2 regions of the Streptomyces sp. RK9 genome follow, and region 2 is predicted to be linked to the other one. Evidence: riboswitches for the same ligand, from Rfam matches in the RefSeq annotation. Region 2 holds a riboswitch; the other holds the start of a gene.
The links. A riboswitch is a leader RNA that binds a small molecule or an ion and turns the genes downstream of it on or off. The one in region 2 is predicted to bind glycine.
Positions count from the first base shown of each region.

Region 1: linked by a shared signal. The riboswitch ahead of gcvT (glycine cleavage system aminomethyltransferase GcvT) and the one ahead of gcvP (aminomethyl-transferring glycine dehydrogenase) in region 2 are both predicted to bind glycine.

Region 1 covers NZ_CP173704.1:2,842,425-2,845,825, forward strand. Annotated here, with positions in the region: gene glyA (serine hydroxymethyltransferase) at 1-538, opposite strand, end outside; gene gcvH (glycine cleavage system protein GcvH) at 564-941, opposite strand; gene gcvT (glycine cleavage system aminomethyltransferase GcvT) at 1,075-2,199, opposite strand; glycine riboswitch at 2,358-2,477, opposite strand; gene AB6L24_RS32900 (AAA family ATPase) at 2,621-3,343, shown strand.
Region 2 covers NZ_CP173703.1:3,318,248-3,321,648, reverse strand. Annotated here, with positions in the region: gene gcvP (aminomethyl-transferring glycine dehydrogenase) at 1-1,234, opposite strand, end outside; glycine riboswitch at 1,423-1,520, opposite strand; gene AB6L24_RS13590 (PRC-barrel domain-containing protein) at 1,726-2,088, shown strand; gene AB6L24_RS13585 (DNA polymerase IV) at 2,504-3,401, opposite strand, start outside.

The DNA of each region.
Region 1 (3,401 bases), on a different replicon from region 2:
GCCGCGGGTAGGCGGACCAGCCCGCGATGATCACCTTCGGGTTGTTCTCCTTGGCCAGGCGCTCGACCTCGGCCATGTCGACCAGACCGGCCGCGTCCACGTGGTAGGCGACCACGTTGAACTGCTTGCCGGAGAAGTTCAGGCGCATGCCGTGGGTGAGGTGCCCGCCGTGCGCCAGGTCGAGGCCGAGGATCGTGTCGCCGGGCTGGGCGATCGCGAAGAGGGCGGCCTGGTTGGCGGAGGCGCCGGAGTGCGGCTGGACGTTGGCGTACTCGGCGCCGAACAGGTCCTTGACCCGGTCGATGGCGATCTGCTCGGTCACGTCCACGTGCTCGCAGCCGCCGTAGTAGCGGCGGCCGGGGTAGCCCTCGGCGTACTTGTTGGTGAGGACGGTGCCCTGGGCCTCCATGACGGCGACCGGAGCGAAGTTCTCCGAGGCGATCATTTCCAGGGTGGACTGCTGGCGGACGAGCTCGGCGTCGACGGCGGCGGCGACGTCCGGGTCGAGCTCGTGGAGAGGGGTGTTCATAAGCGACATCGGAAGATCAGTCCTTACGCCGTGGTCAGCTGCCGGAGAACGCGGTGTACTCGTCCGCGGAGAGCAGGTCGCCCGGCTCCTCCGCGACGCGCACCTTGAACAGCCAGCCACCCTCGAAGGGGGCCGAGTTCACCAGGGACGGGTCGTCCACGACGTCCTGGTTGGCCTCGACGACCTCGCCGGTGACCGGCGAGTAGAGGTCGCTGACCGACTTGGTCGACTCCAGCTCGCCGCAGGTCTCGCCCGCGGTGACCGTGGTGCCTGCGGCCGGGAGGTCGGCGTAGACGACGTCACCGAGCGCGTTGGCCGCGAACTCGGTGATGCCGATCGTCGCCACACCGTCCTCGGTGGCCGACAGCCACTCGTGCTCCTTGCTGTAACGCAGCTGCTGGGGGTTGCTCATGGCCTGAATTCTCCTGTACGCGGGCGAGTGCTGAGGAACGTGGGTCTTACGGACTGAGACGGGCGCGTGCCGCCACCGGGGCCGACGGGACGCGGAGGCGTCCGCGGACCGGGCGTGGGCCGTCGCCGCCGGGCTACTTCTGGCGCTTGTAGAACGGCAGCGCGACGACTTCGTACGGCTCGTGCGTGCCGCGGATGTCCACGCCCACGCCCGCCGTGCCGGGGGCGGCGTGCGCCGCGTCGACGTACGCCATCGCGATGGGCTTGCCGAGGGTCGGGGACGGCGCGCCGGAGGTGACCTCGCCGACGACCTCGCCGCCGACGACCACGGACATGCCCGCGCGCGGGACCCGGCGGCCCTCGGCGATCAGGCCGACCAGCTTGCGCGGGGGAGCGGACTCGGCGCGCTCGGCGGCCGCGCGGAGCGCCTCGACGCCCACGAAGTCGTCCGCGTGGGTCGTCTTGTCAAACTTGACGACCCTCCCCAGACCGGCGTCGAACGGCGTCAGGGCCGTCGTCAGCTCGTGCCCGTACAGCGGCATGCCCGCCTCCAGGCGCAGCGTGTCGCGGCAGGACAGGCCGCAGGGGACCAGGCCCACCGGGGCACCGGCCTCGGTGAGCGCCCGCCACAGCTGCTCGGCGTGCTCGGGGGCCACGAACAGCTCGAAGCCGTCCTCGCCGGTGTAGCCGGTGCGGGCGATCAGGGCGGGGACGCCCGCGACGGTGCCGGGCAGGCCCGCGTAGTACTTCAGGCCGTCGAGGTCGGCGTCCGTGACCGCCTTCAGGATGCCGGGGGACTCCGGGCCCTGGACGGCGATGAGGGCGTAGGCGTCGCGGTCGTCGCGGACCACGGCGTCGAACCCGTCGGCGCGCGCGGTCAGCGCGTCCAGCACGACCTGGGCGTTCCCGGCGTTGGCGACGACCATGTACTCCTGGTCCTGGAGCCGGTAGACGATCAGGTCGTCCAGGATGCCGCCGTCGGCCTGACAGATCATGGTGTAGCGGGCGCGGCCGACGCCGACGGAGCCGATGTTGCCGACCAGGGCGTGGTTGAGCAGGTCCACCGCCGCGGGGCCGAAGACCGTGATCTCGCCCATGTGGGAGAGGTCGAAGAGGCCGGCGCGGGTGCGGACGGCGTTGTGCTCGTCGCGCTCGCTGGCGTACCGCAGCGGCATGTCCCAGCCCGCGAAGTCGGTCATGGTCGCACCGAGGTCGCGATGCAGGGCGTCCAGGGCGGTGTGGCGTGGGGTATTGCTCATCAGTACTGGCTCCCGGGGCATGACGGGCGAGGTCGATCCTCCCCATCTGTCATCGAACCTGAGAGGTTCACCACGTCCCGTGCGTATGACGGGTCATGACTTGCACCTTGGGTGGAGCCGCCCCTGTGACCGGGGATCGACCCGCTTTTCAGATGTGCCTCGCCCGCGCGGTACGGGGCCTGAGAGATTCAAGGGAGGAACTTGCTCCTTCGGCGCCCCGGGACGACGTCCGCATCGAGGTGCGGTCACGTCTCCGGGAACTCTCCCGCGCGGATTCAAGCGGCCGGTATGGAGTTGGCGCGCACATCATTGCACGCGCCCCCGCTTCACGACAGCAGCAACTTCTTCACGACGGCGGCTACGGCGGAATGCCCTTGTGCGGCATTACCGTCTCTTTACACTCAACGGAGAAGTACTGGGGATGAGTGACGTGACCAGCATGGGGAGGCCGATCACGGTGCGCAGGAGCGGTGCTTATGCGACCACCACGGGTGCGGCGCCGCCCGGGAGCGGCGTGGTGCCGCCGCAGCCCGGTGTCCCCGTGCGCGAGAGCCTCGGGTACTTCCCGCGGCCCGTCGTGCGCGACCTCAGGGACCGGGCCCGGCGCGGCCCGCGCCGCCTGGTGTTCGCCGCGAGCGACGTCGTGGTCGTGTCCGGGCTTCCCGGCAGCGGCAAGTCCACGCTGATGCGGCGCGCGGTGGCGGGCCCGCGTGTGGACTCCCAGGACACCCGGGACCGGTGGGCGGCCCGCATGCCCCGGCTCCTGCCGTACGCCCTCTACCGCCCCCTGGTCCGGGTCGCGCACTACGCGGGCCTGCACCGGGCGCTGCGCTCCGGCGCGGGCGTCGTCGTGCACGACTGCGGTACGCAGCCGTGGGTGCGCCGGTGGCTCGGCCGCGCCGCCGCCCGGCGCGGGGCCACGCTGCACCTCCTCCTGCTCGACGTGCCCGTCGAGGTCGCCCTGGACGGGCAGCGCGAGCGCGGGCGCGGGGTCTCGCGGTACGCCTTCGCGCGCCACCGCAGGACGGTCGGCCTCCTCGTCCGCGCCGCCGAGCGGGGCGAGCTGCCGCGGGGCTGCGGCTCGGCGGTGCTCCTTGACCGGGAGGCGGCGGGGGCGCTGCGGGAGATCGGGTTCGAGGGCTGAGGGCTGAGGGGGCTGAGGGGGCGGTGCTGCGGGGGTCCCGGTTAGGGTCGGGCCCGCA
Region 2 (3,401 bases):
CGGTCACGATGTCGGCGGCCTTGCCCGGCACGCGGACGGTCAGCGTGTCGAAGTACGCCTCGTGCACGACCTCGACGCCACCGGCCTCGAGGCCCGCGGCGAGGATCGTCGCGTAGCGGTGGGTGCGCCGGGCGATCGCCTTGAGGCCCTCGGGGCCGTGGTAGACGGCGTACATCCCGGCCATGACGGCGAGCAGCACCTGGGCGGTACAGATGTTGCTGGTCGCCTTCTCGCGGCGGATGTGCTGCTCACGGGTCTGCAGCGCGAGGCGGTAGGCCTTGTTGCCGTCGGCGTCGACGGACACGCCGACGAGGCGTCCGGGCAGGCTGCGGGCGAACTTCTCGCGCACCGCCATGTAGCCGGCGTGCGGGCCGCCGAAGCCCATCGGCACGCCGAAGCGCTGGGTGGTGCCGACGGCGATGTCCGCGCCGAGCTCGCCGGGCGAGGTGAGCAGCGTGAGCGCCAGCAGGTCGGCGGCCACAGAAACGATTGCGCCGAGGTCGTGGGCCTGGTCGATGAGCGCCTTGATGTCCCGTACGGCACCGGAGGCGCCGGGGTACTGGATCAGCACGCCGACCACGCCGCGCTCGGCGACGTCGGCCGGGATGCCGTCCGTGAGGTCCGCGACGACGACCTCGACGCCGGTCGGCTCGGCGCGGGTCTGGATCACGGCGATGGTCTGCGGCAGCACGTCGGCGTCGACGAGGAAGACGCCGTTCTTGACCTTGCCCAGGCGCCGGGAGAGCGCCATGGCCTCGGCGGCGGCGGTGCCCTCGTCGAGCAGGGAGGCACCGGAGGTGGGCAGTCCGGTCAGGTCGGCGACGACGGTCTGGAAGTTGAGCAGCGCCTCCAGGCGGCCCTGCGAGATCTCCGGCTGGTAGGGCGTGTACGCCGTGTACCAGGCCGGGTTCTCCATCACGTTCCGCAGGATCACCGGCGGCGTGAACGTGCCGTAGTAGCCGAGCCCGATCATCGAGTCGAGCACCTGGTTGCGGTCGGCGAGGGAGCGCAGCTCGGCCAGGACCTCGGCCTCGGTCCGCGCACCGGGCAGCTCGAGGGCCTCGGCGTTCTTGATCACATCCGGCACCGCGGCGGCCGTCAGCTCGTCGAGGGAGCCGTACCCGACCTGGGCGAGCATCTTGGCGCGGGCTTCTGCATCGGGTCCGATGTGCCGCTGTTCGAAGGGGATTCCCTGCTCCAGCTGCGAAAGCGGAGTACGAGGAGTGGCGGTCATTGCGGAGGCCTCCTGGTCTGACACGACCTGCGAGGGGCACCACGGCGCGGGTACCCGGACGGCCTCCCCCTCTGTCATCTCAACCTGAGAGCTTCACAGCACCGCCCGAGGACAGCACTGCTTTCACCGTCGGTGAGGAAGGGTTCCGGACGTGCCCGCCCGACGCCCGCCCTGCTTTCCAGAGTGACCTCGTCCGTGCGGTACATGGGCCTGAGAGATTCCGGGGAGGAGTTGCTCCTTCGGCGCCTCCGGTGCTGCCACCGAAGAGCTCTCCCGCACGGGGTCAACAGCCACTCGCCAGCCTACCAGCGAGGACCGCGACCGATCCCTCGAGTGGCCGCCCGCCTCGATGTGCTCTTTCGTAGTGATGACAAGCACATTCCGGACGAGTAAGTACGAGCAGGTACTAACAGGTACGACCAGGAACAAGTAAGCACAACCGGGTACGAGCGCGAACGAGCAGGAACGACGCGCGACCAGTTGGAGGGCCCGTGCAGACCGACATCGATCCGCGCAACCTGATCGGCCGCAAGGCGTTCGACCGCGACGGGGCCAAGATCGGCACAGTCGACGAGGTCTATCTCGACGATGCCACCGGTGCGCCGGAGTGGGCGGCCATACGGACGGGGCTGTTCAGCAGGGACGCCTTCGTCCCCCTGGAGCCCAGCGAGCTGGTCGACGACGGCACCCTCCGGGTCCCCTTCGAACGCGCCCTGATCAAGGACGCCCCGGACTTCGGCGTCGGCCGCCATCTGTCCCCGGAGCAGGAACTCCAGCTCTACCGCCACTACGGCCTGGACCTGGCCCCGCCGCCGCCCCCGCCGGACGCGGACTTCGGCCAGACGTCCGCGTAGCCGACGGGGCGGGGCTGCGGCGGTGGGCCGCCGGGGGGATGTCGAGGCTGTGCCGCTGGTCCGCCGTGGGGCACATCGACGCTGCGCCGCTGGGCCGCCGTGGGGGACGTCGACGCTGCGCCGCTGGTCCGCCCTGGGGGACATTGAGGCTGCGCCCGTCGACTCTCCCCTGGGGCACGTCGAGGCTGCACCGCTGGCCTGCCCGGGGGCACGTCGAGACCGCGCCCGTCGGCTCACCGTTGGGGGCACGCCTCACCTTGGGGGGTCACACACGCCCCGCCCCGGGGGCACACGGGTCTCCCCGGTGCCCCGGGCCCACCCCAGGCTCGCTCGGCTCGCCGTGGCCTGCTGCGGCCTGCTGCGGCCTGCTGCGGCCTGCCGTGGCGCATACCCCGAGCCCCAGAGCCCTCGGCACTCACGGCGCCCCCGACACCTCCGGCGTCCCGGCCACCCCAGGCTCCCCGGCACCCACAGCATCCTCAGCGGCACCGACCTCCGAGGCCGTCCGACCACCATCGGCATGCCCCGAAGCCACCAACGGCAACGGATCCGACGCCTCCAGCTCCGGATCGTCCGTCCGGAACGTCCGCACCCGCCCCGGCGCCGACCCCGGCGTCTCGAACCGCACCGTCACCCGCCCCAGACCACTCCCCTGCACCCACCCCGCCCCGTGCACCGCATGCCGCACGTCGTGCCCGGCCGACCACCTGCGCTCGGCCGGCGCGGGGTACTCCGCACCACCGGCCCCGTCACCACCAGCCTCACCCCCGCCCGCGACCTCACTCCGCCCGTCCCCGTCCAGCGCCTCACCACCACCCGCCTCCCCCGTCCCAAGCCCCACCCCGTTCCGGGCCCCCACATCCGCCCGCACGTCCGCCTCAGCCCTCACCACGCCCTCAGCACCCGTCCCAGCCGCACCGCCCCCCGCGCCCGCCTCCGCTTCAGCCTCCGCGTCGGCCTGTGCCTGTGCCTGCGCGAACAGATCCTCCTGCGTGTAGTCCGCGAGCCCGCTCACCCCGACCCCCAACAGCCGCACCCCGCCCGTCGTGTCCACGGACTCCAGGAGCCGCGCGGCCGCCTCCCGCACCACCCCGGGGTCGTCCGTGGGGCCGCGCAGCGTCTCGGAGCGCGTCAGGGTCGAGAAGTCGAAGCGCCGTACCTTCAGCACGATGGTCCGCCCGGAGTGCCCCGCGTCCCGCAGCCGCTGCACGCACCGGTCGGCGAGGCGCGCGACCTCCATACGCACCCGCACCCGGTCGTGGATGTCCACGTCGTACGTGTCCTCGACGCTGACCGACTTGGTGTCCCGCTCG